3 regions of the Bradyrhizobium zaerense genome follow, and region 2 is predicted to be linked to each of the others. Evidence: predicted binding sites of a transcription regulator. Region 2 holds the regulator's gene; each other region holds the start of a gene.
What was found. Region 2 encodes PhoB, which activates phosphate uptake and scavenging genes when phosphate is short. Its sites were predicted from a motif close to TGTCATNNANCTGTCAT; they were not measured.

Region 1 (4,905 bases), 2.6 Mb from region 2:
GTCGAAGCCGCCACGCCCGCCGCGGCAGGGTACGCCGCCATCCGCCAGCGCCGGATTGGCGTAGGAGACATAGACCACGTGCGAGAGGTCGCCGCCGACCAGCGGCTTCAGCGCCTCGCGCAGCTTGACGAAATTCTGCGGCAGCTCGCGCGCCAGCGCGTCGCGGGATTCGTCGACGCTCGCCATCACGCCGGAGCGGCGGAACAGCGCGCGCTCGGTCGGGGTGTCGACGATGACGTCGGCGACAAGGCCCGAGAAATAGACGTCGTTCGCGCCGACCGAAAGCAGCACCAGGTCGAGCGTGCGATCCGGCTGACGTTTCTTCGCCGCGGTGAGCGCCTCGCGCAACTCCGCGATCTGGGCGTTCACGCTGGTCTGGCAGGTGCCGGTCTTGCCGGGCGGGCATTCGCGGGCGCGCTGCGAGCCGAGCAGTCCGTCGCTGATGCTGGCGCCGGTGCAGGCGAGCGGCAGATAGGTCACTGCGATGTGGCTGTAGCGCACCGCGAGCGCCAGCGCGGTGCGGGCCTGGTAACTGTACAGCGAGCGATGGCAGGGCGAGTTGAACCAGAGCGCGCCGTAGCGCTGCCAGTTCGCAAGCGTATCCGGCGCCTCGCAGGCGCGGCCCCCCTTGAAGCCGGCACGGCTCGGCCGGTAGTACTGCGCGCCGGCGGCGCCGAGATAGGAGCGGAAGCAGAAACCTTCGTCGGAGAGCGCCAATGGCCGGTCCGGATTGCCTTCGCCCGAGGCGATGCTGTCGCCCAGACCGGCGATGAAGATGTCGCGGACCTGGATCTCGGTCTGCACGCGCTGGGTCGGATCAGAGCCGGAGGAGACATCGACGCTCGCGACCGTCTGCTTGCCGTAGCGGACGCGCAGATTGACCGGCTCTGCGCAGTCGAAGGTCGAGGTTTGCGGCCCGTCGCCGTCGTCGAAGGACCAGGCGCAGATAGCCCCGACCGGCACCGCGCCGGTCAGGCGCACGGTGACGGGGTGGTCGAGCGGCGTGATGTAGTTCTCTTTGACGTTGTCGCGGGTGCAGGGCTGGTTGACCCGGCCCTGGAGGTCGATGCAGAGCCGGTTGACCATGTTGCGGGCCCAGCCGCGGCCCTCGCTCTGGAGCTCCAGCGACTGCTCGGCGGCGAGAATGCTGCGGTTACGCGCATTCTCGACATGCAGCAGGAAGTCGCGCTCTTCGCGGAACAGGCGGAAGCGGTTGCGCACCTCCCAATTGATCTGCATGGCGCCGGTATCCTGCGCGGCAACGCGCTGGAGCGGCGAAAAGCTCAAGATCCCGGCAAACAGCAGGACGCAAGCGGAGAGGGTACGAAGAGATACAGGGATCATGGCCCGCGTCTTCAACGGCAAAGTTGAGGCGGAAATAAGAGAGGATTGCTGCTCCGGGCGCAACCTTTGTCCGGCGGTCGCGCGGACCGCCCGCCTTACCCGGTTGTTGGCATCACCGTTTGCTGGCTTGGCGCAGCGCCCGCTCGCGCTCCATCGGCGTCACCTGGTTGGGCAGGTTGGCCTGCGCGCAGGCCTCCGCCAGCCGCCGGCGCTCCTGCCAGGGCTCGACCACGTTCATCCACAGCTCGCGCGTGCCCATGATGGAGATGGCCAGACCGAACGGGATCACGAAATAAAGGATGCGGAAGACCAGGAGGGTGGCGAGCAACTGCTCGCGGCCGAATTCGGGAAGCGCCACCAGCATGGCGGCGTCGAACACGCCAAGGCTGCCGGGAGCATGGCTGGCGAAGCCCAGCAGGGTTGCCAGGATGAACACCACGGCGAGCGACAGGAAGTCCATCGGCGGGTTGGCCGGTACCAGCAGGTACATCGCCATCGCGCAGAAGCCGAGATCGACCACGCCGATCAGGATCTGCACCAAGGTCAGCGGTGCTGACGGCAGCACCACTTTCCAGCCCTTCTGGCCAAGTTCGCGTCGCTTCTCGCCCGTGCAGAGCCAGACCAGATAAGCGACGATCGAGGCGAGGCCGCCGAGTGCGATCAGCCGGTTGATCGGCGACGGGAGCTGATCCATGTAGGAGGCCGCATCCGGATGGATGACCATGCCGATCGACAGCACGAAGATGTTACCGAGCCAGAAGGTCAGGCCGGAGAGGAAGCAGATCTTGGCGACGTCGATCGCGTTCAGCCCGTAGTCCGAATAGATTCGGAAGCGGATCGCTCCGCCGGTGAACACGGTGGCGCCGATGTTGTGGCCGATCGAATACGACGTGAAGCTGGACAGCGCCGCGATGCGGTACGGTACGTGCTTCTTGCCGATCGTTCGCAGTGCAAAAAAGTCGTAGAAGGTCAGCGTACAAAACGCGAAGAACACGCACATCGCGGCCAGCCCGATATTGCCGCGGGGGATATCGGTCAGCGCCGTCAGGATGACGCCAGTATCGATGCCCTTGAGGGTTCGCAGCAGCGTCGTGACCGCGAAGGCGATGATCATGACGCTCGCCGCGATTCCGACCCGGCGCCAGCCGATCCATCTCTTGAAACCGCGTTTCAGCGCGGGCAGCATTCCGTGCATTCATCCTCCCGGCGGGGGGCAAGACCAAACCGGTCAGGCATTGACTGGTCGGGCGCGACCGCTGCGCCCAAGAGGGCGCCGATCGCTAGGCATGATGTAGCTCATTTAGGGCAAAAACAGCAACTTGTGCAGGCCTTGACAAGGACAGCTTCTGCGCTGGAGCGGGCGTTCCTGTCATACGTGGTTCACACGGCTCGCGCGTTAAGCATCTGAGTCGAGGCCCCGGCCTGGATCGCGCGTCCGTGTGTTGAGATGGTTTCAGATCCTGAAGCCGCAAGCCTTGTTCCGGCGCAAACATGCGGAGTTTTTCTGGAAAGCAAGTCTTTTGTGGAACGGCGGCCGCGCCCGCAGGTTAGCCGAGATCAGCAACCGAACACGGCGAAATGCGGCTCTCGTGCGAGCCGGCGCCGCCGTGTTCCCAAAATCTGCGAGGATTTGGAACGATGGGACTGTTCACAAAAGACATCAAGACCATGAACGACCTGTTCGTGCATCAGCTGCAGGACATCTATTACGCCGAGCAGCAACTCACCAAGGCGCTGCCGAAAATGGCAGACAAGGCCACTGATCCGCAGTTGAAGCAGGGCTTTTTGACGCATCTCGAGGAGACCCGGCAGCACGTCAAGCGTCTCGAGGAAGTGTTCAAGATGCACGGCGCGGAGGTGAAGGCGGTCGATTGCCCGGCGATCGACGGCATCATCGAGGAAGCCAACGAGACCGCTGGGGAAGTCGCCGACAAGACGGTGCTCGACGCCGCCCTGATCAACGCGGCGCAAGCGGCCGAACATTACGAGATCGTGCGCTACGGAAGCCTGATCGCCTGGGCCAAGCAGCTCGGCCGCAACGATTGCGCCAGCGTGCTTGCCAAGACGCTCGAGGAAGAGAAGGCGACGGATAAAAAGCTCACCAGCATCGCCGAGAGCAAGGTCAATCTGCGCGCCGCGAGTTGACGGCGCAAGCTACCCTCTGTGTCTGGAGGCGCCGCGTATCCGCGCGGCGTCTCTTTTTTCTTGTCGGCTCCGTCTAGCCAGATCGGTATTTCAGCCCGAACACCAGCGCAACGGCCGCAAAGACCGCAATCGTCGTGGCGAAGACGAGGCTGGCCACGGTCGAACTGATCAGGGTCGAGAGGATACCGATACCGATGACTGGAAGCGCGTTGCCGAGAAAGCAGCAGATGAAATAGGCCGACACCACTTCGGCACGACGGTCATCCGGTGCGATCTGGTTCACCACCTGCAGGCTGCCGCGATAGCCGAGACCCGCCGCCACACCGCAGGTCGCGGTCGCCACGATCATGACGCCGAGCGATCCCATGAGCTGTGCGGTCACCAGCAGGGCAAGGCTCGGCAACATCAGGCCGAGCGACCATAGCATCGCGGCGCGGCTCGACACCGAGCGCGTCAGGGCAATGACGAGGGCAACGGCGGCGGCAAGCTCGAGGAAGATCATGCCCGCGACCGCGTGGCTGGTGACGTGCAGCTCGCTGGCGAGCACGCTCGGCGCGAGCGCGGCGAAAAAGGCAACGAGGGCCATGGCGCCGAAGCCGGTGACCGCAGGCGCTACGAACCTGGACCGGATCGGCGACGGAACGCCGGCGCGCGGCCGCACCGACACTTGTGCGAAGGAGGTGAGGGGACGATTCACCGTCTCGCGAGCGAAGGCAACAAGGATCGCGACGACGACCAGCACGGCGAGATAGGCGATGAACGGTATTCGCAGCGGAAGCGCGACATATTCGGCAAGCAGGCCGGCGATCAATGCGCCAAGACCAAGGCCGGTGAAGTTCGCGATCGTTGCGATCACGGTGGCGCGGGAGCGGTCCCGTTCGGCGATCAGTTCGGCAAGCCAGGCGGTGCCGGTTCCGGCGCCGAGCCCGATCGCAAGACCGCTCAGCACCCGGGCGACGTAGAGCGAAGCGATTCCGTGTGCGAACAGGAACACGAGGGCGCCCACGATGGCGATGCCGATGGCAATGACCGCGGTGCGCCGCCGCCCGACCTGATCGGACATCCGGCCGAATATCAGGAGCGCGGTCAGGTTTCCGACGACGTAGACGGCATAAATCAGCGTCAACGTGATCTGGGAGAAGCCCAGCTGTTGCTTGTAGATGACGTAGAGTGGGGTTGCGACCGTGCTGCCGGAACAGCACGCCGATCATGCTGGCGACGGAAACGATGGTTGCAGTCTTGCCGAACTCCGATGGTGCGGCCGACGGAACCGAATTGTTGCCAACTCTTGCCATGACTTCGCGACCCTGAAGGGAAGATGTAGAGCCCAACACGAAGCAATCTTGTGACGTTCCCATTCGCTGCGTGCGGACGGGGTTTGCATGTCGCGCAGAGCGAGAGACTTCGACGTTTCAG
Region 2 (4,905 bases):
GCTTCGCCTTCATGGCGGACGAGGCGGCGAGCATGCTCTCGAGCTCCGCCAACGGCAGCTCGTTGATGTCGAGGAAGTGCTTTGGTGTCTTGCTCATCAGCTTGCCGCCCGCTTGGTCTGGCCTGCCGAAATCGCGGTGCAGGCGCGCTCGAGCCGGGCGACGCCGTCCTCGATCTCCGCCTCGGTGACGATCAACGGCGGCAGGAAGCGCACGACATTGTCGCCGGCGCCGACGGTGAGCAGCTTTTCGTCGCGCAGCGCGGCGACCAGATCGGCGGAGGGTATCACGGCCTTGATGCCGATCAGAAGGCCCTCGCCGCGGAGTTCGCTGACAACGTTGGGATGGCGATCGATCACGGAGGCGAGCTTCTGCTTGAGCAGCAGCGACATCTTCTGCACATGGTCGAAGAAGCCGGGCTTGAGCATGACGTCCAGCACCGCATTGGCTGCCGAGATTGCGAGCGGATTGCCGCCAAAAGTCGAGCCGTGCGAGCCGGGCGTCATGCCGGAAGCGGCCTCCGCCGTCGCAAGGCAGGCGCCGATCGGAAAGCCGCCGCCAAGCGCCTTGGCCAGCGACATCACGTCCGGCGTGATGCCGAAACGTCGATGCGCAAACAGGTCGCCGGTGCGGCCCATGCCGGTCTGGACCTCGTCGAACGCCAGCAACAGGCCGCGTTCGTCGCAAAGCTGGCGCAATGCGCGATAGAACGCCGGGGGCGCCGAACGCACGCCACCCTCGCCTTGAATTGGCTCGATCAGAATGCCCGCGGTCTGCGGCCCGATCGCCTTCTTCACTGCGTCGAGGTCGCCAAAAGCGACCTGGTCGAAACCGTCCATCGGCGGACCGAAACCTTCGAGATATTTTGCCGAGCCCGTCGCAGCCAGCGTTGCGAGCGTGCGGCCGTGAAAGGCGCCCTCGAACGTGATCATGCGATAGCGATCGGGGTGACCTTTCACGGCCTGATAGCGGCGCACGACCTTGATCACGCATTCCAGCGCTTCGGCGCCGGAATTGCAGAAGAACACGAAGTCCGCAAAGCTCTCACTGCAAAGGCGGGCCGCGAGCTTCTCGCCGTCCGGGCTCTGGAACAGGTTCGACATGTGCCAGAGCTTTGTGGCCTGCTCCTGCAATGCCTTCACCAGCGCGGGATGGGCATGGCCGAGCGCATTCACCGCCACGCCCGAGGTGAAATCGAGATAGCGGTCGCCGTTGGTGGCGATCAGCCAGCAGCCTTCGCCGCGCTCGAAGCCGATCTCGGCCCTGGCGAAAACGGGAAGCAAATGCGGCGCGGCGCTGTTGGTCATGATGGTCTCTTGGATGTTTCAGACGGCCTGAACGCGCCTTGCGCAGCGCATCATTGGTCCGGAAAACGAAACGTGCCGCCTTTTAAGGGCGGCACGTGTCACTATCTTATGCTTGGCACCACGGGTGTCAATGCCGCCGGAAAGCCTCGCGAAAGGCTGAATCCGTAGTCTTGCGGTGCCGAATTTGCGGGTTTTGCCCACGGAACATGTGGAAGCGAGTCGGCAGACTCTTGCGCGTGAGTCACGCCATATTGTAGCGTTTGGCTTGTCAGATACGACATCTCGTGCAGCGGTTCTGATCTCTAAGTCCTCATGTACCGGCGTAAGCGTTCGGGCGTTCTAGGCGCGCCCGGCGAGCCTTAAGGGATTCTGACGGCACGGGTTTTTCGAGGCTTAGCATTCGCTGTGTGCCCCAGGATGGCTGGCGCGCGGCGAAGGAAAGGGTGCAATGACGGTTTTGACCTGGTCCGACGATCGCGTCGAACAGCTGAAAAAGCTCTGGGAGGCCGGACTTTCGGCCAGCCAGATCGCGGCAGAGCTCGGCAACGTGACCCGCAACGCCGTGATCGGCAAGGTGCACAGGCTCGGCCTGTCCGGCCGCGCCAAGAGCCCGTCTTCAGCTGCTCCCCGGCCGCGCAAGGCGCGTCCCGCGCAGCATATGATGCGGGTGAGCCGCCCCGTCGCGCGCGGCAACACCGCGCTGGCGCAGGCCTTCGAGGTCGAGATGGAGGCCGAACCGGTCACCTACGACAACGTGGTGCCGATGAGCCAGCGGCTGTCGCTGCTTGAATTGAACGAGGCAACCTGCCACTGGCCGGTCGGCGATCCCTCGAGCGCGGATTTCTTCTTCTGCGGCGGCAGGGCGCTCTCGGGCCTGCCCTATTGCGCCCAGCACTCGCGCGTCGCCTACCAGCCGGCGTCGGATCGCCGCCGTGCGCCGGTGAAGCCGTCGCGGTGAAGTCGTTCTGACGTTCAAGACGGCGGCCGTCATTGATGACGGCTCCAACAAACTCGATGTCGTCCCGGACAAGCGCGCCTCAAGCGCGCGCAGATCCGGGACCCATAGCCACCAGGCGCAATGATTGCGCGAAGTGGTCACCCCGAGTGTTCGCCAAACCACTCTTTGTGGTTATGGGTCCCGGATCAGCGCTCGCTAGCTCGCTTGTCCGGGACGACGGCTGGGATTGTGGCCCCAGCCGCACTCAAACTCACCCACTAAACCCTACGCCTGCTCCGCCTTCGCAAAGCGATCATCCAGCGCATAGCCGGCACCGCGCACGGTGCGGATCGGGTCCTGCTCGCGGCCGAGATTGAGCAGCTTGCGCAGGCGGCCGATATGGACGTCGACGGTGCGCTCGTCGATATAGATGTCGCGGCCCCAGACGCTGTCGAGCAGCTGCTCGCGCGAGAACACGCGGCCGGGATGCTCCAGGAAAAACTCCAACAGGCGATATTCGGTCGGGCCGAGATCGATCGGCCGGCCCGAGCGCGCCACACGCCGTTTGTCACGGTCGAGCTCGATATCGCCAAAGGCGAGCACGGTGGCGAGCCGCTCGGGGCTTGCACGCCTGAGCAGGCCCTTCACGCGGGCCAACAGCTCGGGCACCGAAAACGGCTTGACGATGTAGTCGTCGGCGCCGGTCGCCAATCCCCGCACCCGCTCGCTCTCCTCGCCGCGCGCGGTGAGCATGATGATCGGCAACTGCTTGGTGTCGGATCGCGCCCGCAGCCGACGGCACAGTTCGATGCCGGAGAGGCCGGGCAGCATCCAGTCGAGCACTATCAGATCGGGAAGATGCTCCTTGAGACGGGTATCGGCGTCGTCGCCGCGCATCACCGTCTCGACGTCATAGCCGTCGCCTTCGAGGTTGTAGCGGAGAAGCTCGGTCAGAGCTTCCTCGTCCTCAACCACCATAATGCGTGCGCCCATGGTGCCGTCGCTCCTTGATGATTCAAATATTCGGGAGGGTCGTGGCGAAGGTTGTCATGTCGCCCTTCGGCCGCTTGTCGGTCATGGCCTGACCTTCGATCATGTAGAACACGGTCTCGGCGACGTTGGTGGCGTGATCGCCGATCCGTTCGATGTTCTTGGCGCAGAACATCAGGTGGATGCAAAACGAAATGTTGCGCGGATCTTCCATCATGTAGGTGAGGAGCTCGCGGAACAGCGAAGTGCAGATGGCGTCGACTTCCTCGTCACCCTTCCACACCGCCATCGCCGCCGGCAGATCGTGCGCGGCATAGGCGTCGAGCACCGACTTGACCTGCTGCTGCACGAGATCGGTCATGTGCTCGAGCCCGCGGAACAGCTTGAGCGGATGGAAATCGGTCTCCAGCGCCGCGACGCGCTTGCCCATGTTCTTGGCGAGGTCGCCGATGCGCTCGAGATCGGTCGCAACGCGCATGGCGCCGACGATCTCGCGCAGGTCGACCGCCATCGGCTGGCGGCGGGCGATCGTGAGCACCGCACGCTCCTCGATGCGTCTCTGGAGCGTATCGAGCTCAGCGTCGGTGGTGACGACGCGCTGGCCGAGCGCGACGTCGCGGCGGATCAGGGCGTCGACGGAATCGACGATCATGCGCTCGGCGATCCCGCCCATTTCGGCGACCAGGCGCGTGAGCTCCTGGAGATCGGTATCGAAGGCCTTTGCGGTATGTTCAGAACCCATGTCCCGTCTCCTCAGCCGAACCGGCCGGTGATGTAATCCTGCGTACGCCGATCGGTCGGCGACGTGAAGATCTTGCTGGTGTCGTCGAATTCGATCAGTTCGCCGAGATACATGAAGGCGGTCTTGTCGGAGACGCGGGCCGCCTGCTGCATGTTGTGGGTGACGATCGCAATCGTGTAGCTCTCGGCTAATTCCTGGATCAGCTCCTCGACCTTGGCGGTCGAGATCGGGTCGAGCGCCGAGCAGGGCTCGTCGAACAGGATCACCTCGGGTCGCACCGCGACCGTACGGGCGATGCAGAGGCGCTGCTGCTGGCCGCCGGACAGCGAGAGGCCGGAGGCGTTGAGCTTGTCCTTGACCTCGTTCCACAACGCGCCGCCGCGCAGCGCCTTCTCGACGCGGTCGTCCATCTCCGATTTCGAGATCTTCTCGTAAAGGCGGATGCCGAAAGCGATGTTCTCGTAGATCGTCATCGGGAACGGCGTCGGCTTCTGGAACACCATGCCGACGCGGGCACGCAGCAGATTGAGGTCGAGCTTGCCGTCGAGGATGTTGGTCTGGTCGAGCATGAGCTGACCGGTGGCGCGCTGGCCCGGATAGAGATCGTACATCCGGTTGAAGATGCGCAGCAGGGTCGACTTGCCGCAGCCCGACGGGCCGATGAACGCGGTGACGCGGTTGGCGCCGAGCGTCAGGTTGATGTTCTTCAGCGCGTGGTGCTCGCCATAGTAGAAGTTCAGGTTGCGCACGGTCACCTTGGGGGGCGCCTCGGGCAGCACCGGCGCGTGCGGCAGTCCACCGGCCGCGCTCATCGATACGGACAGATCACTCATTTTGCGGTCCTCTCGGCGCCAAGAATGCGCGCGCCAATATTCAGGGCAAGAACGGTCAGGGTGATGAGCAGCGCGCCGCTCCAGGCCAGCTGCTTCCA
Region 3 (4,905 bases), 1.2 Mb from region 2:
AAAACTCGTCGTTGGAGACACCGCCAACCACCCCGCGCTTGCGCCGCAGATCCAGGATGTCATAACCGTTCATGTCGGCCCAGAGATCCGACCGCGACAGCCCGTAGATCTCGAGATAGCGGTCGTTGCAGAAGATGATGCGCCGCTGCGCATCCGTCATCATCACGCCCTGGTTGAGATTGTTCATGGCGGAGGAGACGAAGGCGTTGCGCCGCAACTGGGATCGCTTGGCCCGGCGCAAGGCGGAATGAATCCACAGGGCGATAGCGGCCAGGAGCGAACACACGACAACGCCGCCGATCAGGGCTTCCCAGACCAGGCTGGGATCGAGTCCGCCGAGATAGGCCGCCGGGGCAAATTGCTCGGACGACGCAAAGGCGCGCGCAGGCGTGATCGCCGTGCCCAGGCACACGACGGCCTGCACAGCAATCACAATCGTGCTGCCAGCCTGCCAGTTCTTCTCAGCCATCAGCCACCCGCGTTTCAACGTGGATTGTCTGGCTTCGCGGGTTTGGATCGGGTAAACGCCTGTGCGACCAACGGAAAAATGTGTCCCAGAATACGGCAATTGCCCTGACATGATAAATGCCTCCTTAACGGACAACGGCCGCGCGGCACGTTTGCCGGGCAAATCAGTTCCCCCGGCTTCAGCGAAAATCCTCCACAACCATGGATAGGGTCGATTGCGTCGTCGTCGGAGCCGGCGTGATCGGGCTCGCGGTGGCCCGCAAGCTGGCCCAGGCCGGGCGCGAGGTAATCGTGCTCGAGGAGGCCGAGGCCATCGGCACCGTGACCTCCTCGCGCAACAGCGAGGTGATTCATGCCGGGATTTACTACCGCGCCGGCAGCTGGATGGCGCGCATGTGCGTCAGCGGCAAGCACGCACTCTACCGCTATTGCGGCGAGCGCGGCATCCCGCACAAGAACTGCGGCAAGCTGATCGTCGCGACCAGCGCCAACGAAACCGAGAAGCTGCAAGCGATCAAGGCGCATGCCGAGGCCAATGGCGTGCTCGATATGCAGCTGCTCTCGGGCGATGCGGCGCGTGCGCTGGAGCCCGCGCTCGCCTGCGACGCAGCCCTGCTCTCACCGTCGACGGGCATCATCGACAGCCATGCCTACATGCTCCGCTGCGCGGCGAGGCCGAAGCAGCAGGTGCGGCCTTTGCGTTTCACGCGCCCTTGATCCGCGCCAAGGTAGCGGGCGGAATCATCGAGATCGACGCCGGCGGCGAAGCGCCGATGACGCTGCAATGTGGCCTGCTCGTCAACGCCGCCGGGCTTTCGGCGACGACGGTCGCGCGCCACATCGACGGCATGCCGCTGGAGCGGATTCCGCCGGCCTATCTTGCCAAGGGCAATTACTTCAGCTGCAACGCCAAGGCACCGTTCTCGCGCCTGATCTATCCGGTGCCGGAGCCCGGCGGCCTCGGCGTGCATCTGACGCTGGATATGGCGGGGCAGGCCCGTTTCGGGCCGGACGTGGAGTGGATCGAGACGATCGACTATGCGGTCGATCCCTCGCGGGCCGAGCGCTTCTATCCGGCGATCCGCAAATACTGGCCGACGCTGCCCGACGGCGCGCTGATGCCGAGCTATTCAGGCATTCGCCCGAAGATCGTGCCGCCGGCTGTCGCCACGCAGGATTTCCTGATGCAGGGTCCGACCGACCACGGCGTCGAAGGCCTGATCAACCTGTTCGGCATCGAATCGCCGGGATTGACGTCATCGCTTGCGATCGCGGAGCACGTCGCCACGCTCGCAGGCCTCTGAACGCCGCGCAATCATGATTGCGCAACGCGCAGCTTCGGCAGGGATGAGCGCACAAGCTCCCATCCCCGCGTGAAAGGGTACGATCAAACTCTACGCTGTTTACGGGGGTTACTAGTGAAGCGTCTCGTTGTGCTTCAATCGCTCGATCTGGTCCTTGACCAGCAACTTCCGGCGCTTCAACTCAACAATTTGCAGGTCGTCTGTTGAAAGGTGCACGAGAGCGTCGTGCAATTCGTTTTCGAGAGTTTTGTGCTTCCGTTCCAATTCAACCAGATGTGCCTGAATTGTCATTCGAAACCTCCTCGGTAGGGGTGAACCTTGGATCTGATCCGGACGAGGAAGTGTACATCACCGATCTGTTCTGTCGATGGGTATCCGTCGTCGCAGTGTCATTTTTGAAAATTCATATGTAACGAACCGTGAGTAAGGAACCACGCGGGGAAAAATCCATGATATCAATGCGCCTGCGTGAACCGGGTTAAGCGATCACCGAAATATCTTGCGAGAGAACGGTGGCCCGCGATCCAGATCGCTTGCGATCGCGCCGCGCAAGGACGATAATTTCCACAGGGCATCCACAGCCTTAATCTCAAGCTATCGGTTTTCGGCCACCGCAGACATGACCAATGAAAACGAGCGCGAGCTCGAAGCCGAACTCGCCCGGTTGCACCAGGAACACCGAGATCTCGATGCGGCGATCGATGCACTGCATCAATCGCCCGCCCCCGACCTGTTGCGGTTGCAGCGGTTGAAGAAGCGCAAGCTGTTGTTGCGGGACCGGATCGCCTTCATCGAAGACCAGATCACGCCCGACATCATCGCCTGATCCACAGCGATCGCGCCGCGGTGAAGCTGCGGGCGCTGGAATCCGCTTGACTCGATTGGAACAAAGAGAGAACATTTTGGGGCCGCCGCCCCCAGAAGACGTCCAAGACAACGCCCAGGAAAACGCAGATGTCAGCAGCCGCCCTTTTCGACAACAGCCACTATGAGCAAGCCTGCGATCAGGCCATCGCGATGTGCGACGGCAATCTGCGCAGCACCATCAAGGCGCTGATCATGGCCAACGAATATCTGGAAGCCGAGCTCGAGGAATTACAGGCGGCGATCTCGGCCGGCTGCATTCCGGAGACCTCACGCAGCAAGATGCGGAGCAAGAGCAGCGCCGCCTGAATTCACCATGCTGGAGCAACGCCAATGTCCGATGTGACCTATTACGTGGCAATGCCCTTTCTTATCGATGCCGACGGATCGCCTGTCGCGGGCGCGGCTGAAGAATGCCAGACCTCGACGGCAGCCTTGCGGCGCGCCGAGATGTTGGCACGAGGTTCTGGCCATATCGGCGCGGTCGCGTTCAGCCGCAGCGGCGATCCCATGACCGGCGAATTTGGTGACGCCAAGCTGTTGCGCAAATTCGGCAACGTCCCGGAAGATTTGGCTACGTTGTAAACTCAGCTGCTGACGAGCCTGATCCGCGGCTCGTGCCGCCGCTGCGCTTTGCGCACATACATGGCAGCATCAGCCTCCTCCAGCGCGCGGGCGGCATCGGAGTGCGCGCCGAGCAGCGCGACGCCGGCGGAGGCGCCCGCCGTCACGTGCTGCCCGCGAAAGACGAACGACAATTCGTCGACGGCCTGCTCCAAAATCACGGCTTTGGCCTTGGCATCGGTCTCGCTGAGATTCCACAACAGCAGCGCAAATTCGTCGCCGCCGAGACGGCCGACCATGTCGGAGGCGCGGATTTGCCGCGTCAGCGTGGCGGCGATCGCCTTCAGCACCTCATCCCCCGCGCCATGGCCGAACGAATCGTTGATCGGCTTCAGCCGGTCGACGTCGAGCACGATCAGCGCGCCGCTGGCGCGATAGCGCTTCATATAGGCGATGGCTCGGCTGAGCTCGCGCTCGAAACCGCGCCGGTTCGGAATGTCGAGCAGGAAGTCGGTGTCGGCGGCGGCTTCGAGTTCCGCGATGCACCGCAGCGCCCCTCTCAGCTTGGTCCGCAGGGCGCGGATGGCCGCCTTGTTGATGTCCGTGGCGCCGTCATCTGCGAGCGCGCGGCGAGGTGCCGGCACGGCACGCTTTGGGACAGCTTTGGCTCGGCTCCCGCTGGTTTTCCGGCCCTTTTTGGCCTTCGCAGCTGTCGCCCTTGTTGGTTTCTTCATGGGCATCCTGCTCAATGAACGCTTGCGGGGATTCACCAAGACAGGATAGTGCATTCCCTTCTCCTTGCCACCGCCTTGCGATCCGCCGGCCGGAACCGTTAATCTGGCCTATGTTTCTGTTTTCCCGAGCACAATTGACGACATGACCGCGCCGATCGCCATCATCATGGGAAGCCAGTCGGACTGGGAGACCATGCGGCATGCCGCCGACACACTTGCAGCGCTCGGTGTCGCCTGCGAGAGCCGCATCGTCTCGGCCCACCGGACCCCGGACCGGCTGTTTACCTTCGCCAAGGGCGCCAAGGCCGCCGGTTTCAAGGTCGTTATTGCCGGCGCGGGCGGCGCTGCGCATCTGCCCGGCATGGCCGCGGCACTGACGGAACTGCCGGTGTTCGGTGTGCCGATCGAATCCAGGACGCTCAAGGGCATTGATCTGCTCTATTCGATTGTCCAGATGCCCGCCGGCATCCCGGTCGGCACCCTGGCGATCGGCAAGGCCGGTGCGATCAACGCCGCGCTGCTTGCGGCAGCCGTGCTGGCGCTGTCCGATCCGGCCCTGTCCGACCGCCTCGCCGCCTGGCGCAAGGCACAGACCGAGGCGATCGCCGAACGCCCGGAGGACAAGGCGTGACTGGACTCAAGGCAGGTGAAGCTGAAGCCCGGCGACACCATCGGAATCCTCGGCGGCGGGCAACTGGGCCGGATGCTGGCGATGGCGGCGGCCCGACTCGGCCTGCGCTGCCAGGTGTTCTCGCCCGATCCGGATTCGCCGGCCTTCGATGTCGTGCTGAACGCGACCTGCGCGGAATACGCCGATGTCGAGGCATTGGAGCTGTTCGCCAACGACGTCGACGTCATCACCTACGAATTCGAGAACGTGCCGGCGGCCGCCGCCATGGTGCTGGACGCACGCCGCCCGGTGCTGCCCAACCGCAAGATCCTCGAGACCACGCAGGACCGGCTCGCCGAAA

Region 1: AB8Z38_RS00855 (YbhN family protein) is a predicted target of PhoB. The motif match lies at 2,712-2,728, and genes of this name have one in related genera.
Region 3: AB8Z38_RS31295 (YdcH family protein) is a predicted target of PhoB. The motif match lies at 2,149-2,165, and genes of this name have one in related genera.

What each region holds. Positions count from the first base shown of each region.
Region 1 covers NZ_CP165734.1:192,281-197,185, forward strand. The annotation lists gene AB8Z38_RS00850 (hypothetical protein) at 1-1,344, opposite strand, end outside; gene AB8Z38_RS00855 (YbhN family protein) at 1,457-2,539, opposite strand; gene AB8Z38_RS00860 (ferritin-like domain-containing protein) at 2,983-3,489, shown strand; gene AB8Z38_RS00865 (MFS transporter) at 3,563-4,651, opposite strand.
Region 2 covers NZ_CP165734.1:5,352,528-5,357,432, reverse strand. The annotation lists gene argF (ornithine carbamoyltransferase) at 1-97, opposite strand, end outside; gene AB8Z38_RS25720 (aspartate aminotransferase family protein) at 97-1,305, opposite strand; gene AB8Z38_RS25715 (GcrA family cell cycle regulator) at 1,754-2,263, shown strand; gene phoB (phosphate regulon transcriptional regulator PhoB) at 2,528-3,235, opposite strand; gene phoU (phosphate signaling complex protein PhoU) at 3,258-3,974, opposite strand; gene pstB (phosphate ABC transporter ATP-binding protein PstB) at 3,986-4,807, opposite strand; gene pstA (phosphate ABC transporter permease PstA) at 4,804-4,905, opposite strand, start outside.
Region 3 covers NZ_CP165734.1:6,511,204-6,516,108, reverse strand. The annotation lists partial or broken gene AB8Z38_RS31305 (EAL domain-containing protein) at 1-469, opposite strand, end outside; partial or broken gene AB8Z38_RS31300 (NAD(P)/FAD-dependent oxidoreductase) at 670-1,697, shown strand; gene AB8Z38_RS31295 (YdcH family protein) at 1,884-2,063, opposite strand; gene AB8Z38_RS31290 (YdcH family protein) at 2,392-2,598, shown strand; gene AB8Z38_RS31285 (hypothetical protein) at 2,727-2,945, shown strand; gene AB8Z38_RS31280 (hypothetical protein) at 2,970-3,221, shown strand; gene AB8Z38_RS31275 (GGDEF domain-containing protein) at 3,224-3,934, opposite strand; gene purE (5-(carboxyamino)imidazole ribonucleotide mutase) at 4,077-4,565, shown strand; gene AB8Z38_RS31265 (5-(carboxyamino)imidazole ribonucleotide synthase) at 4,566-4,905, shown strand, end outside.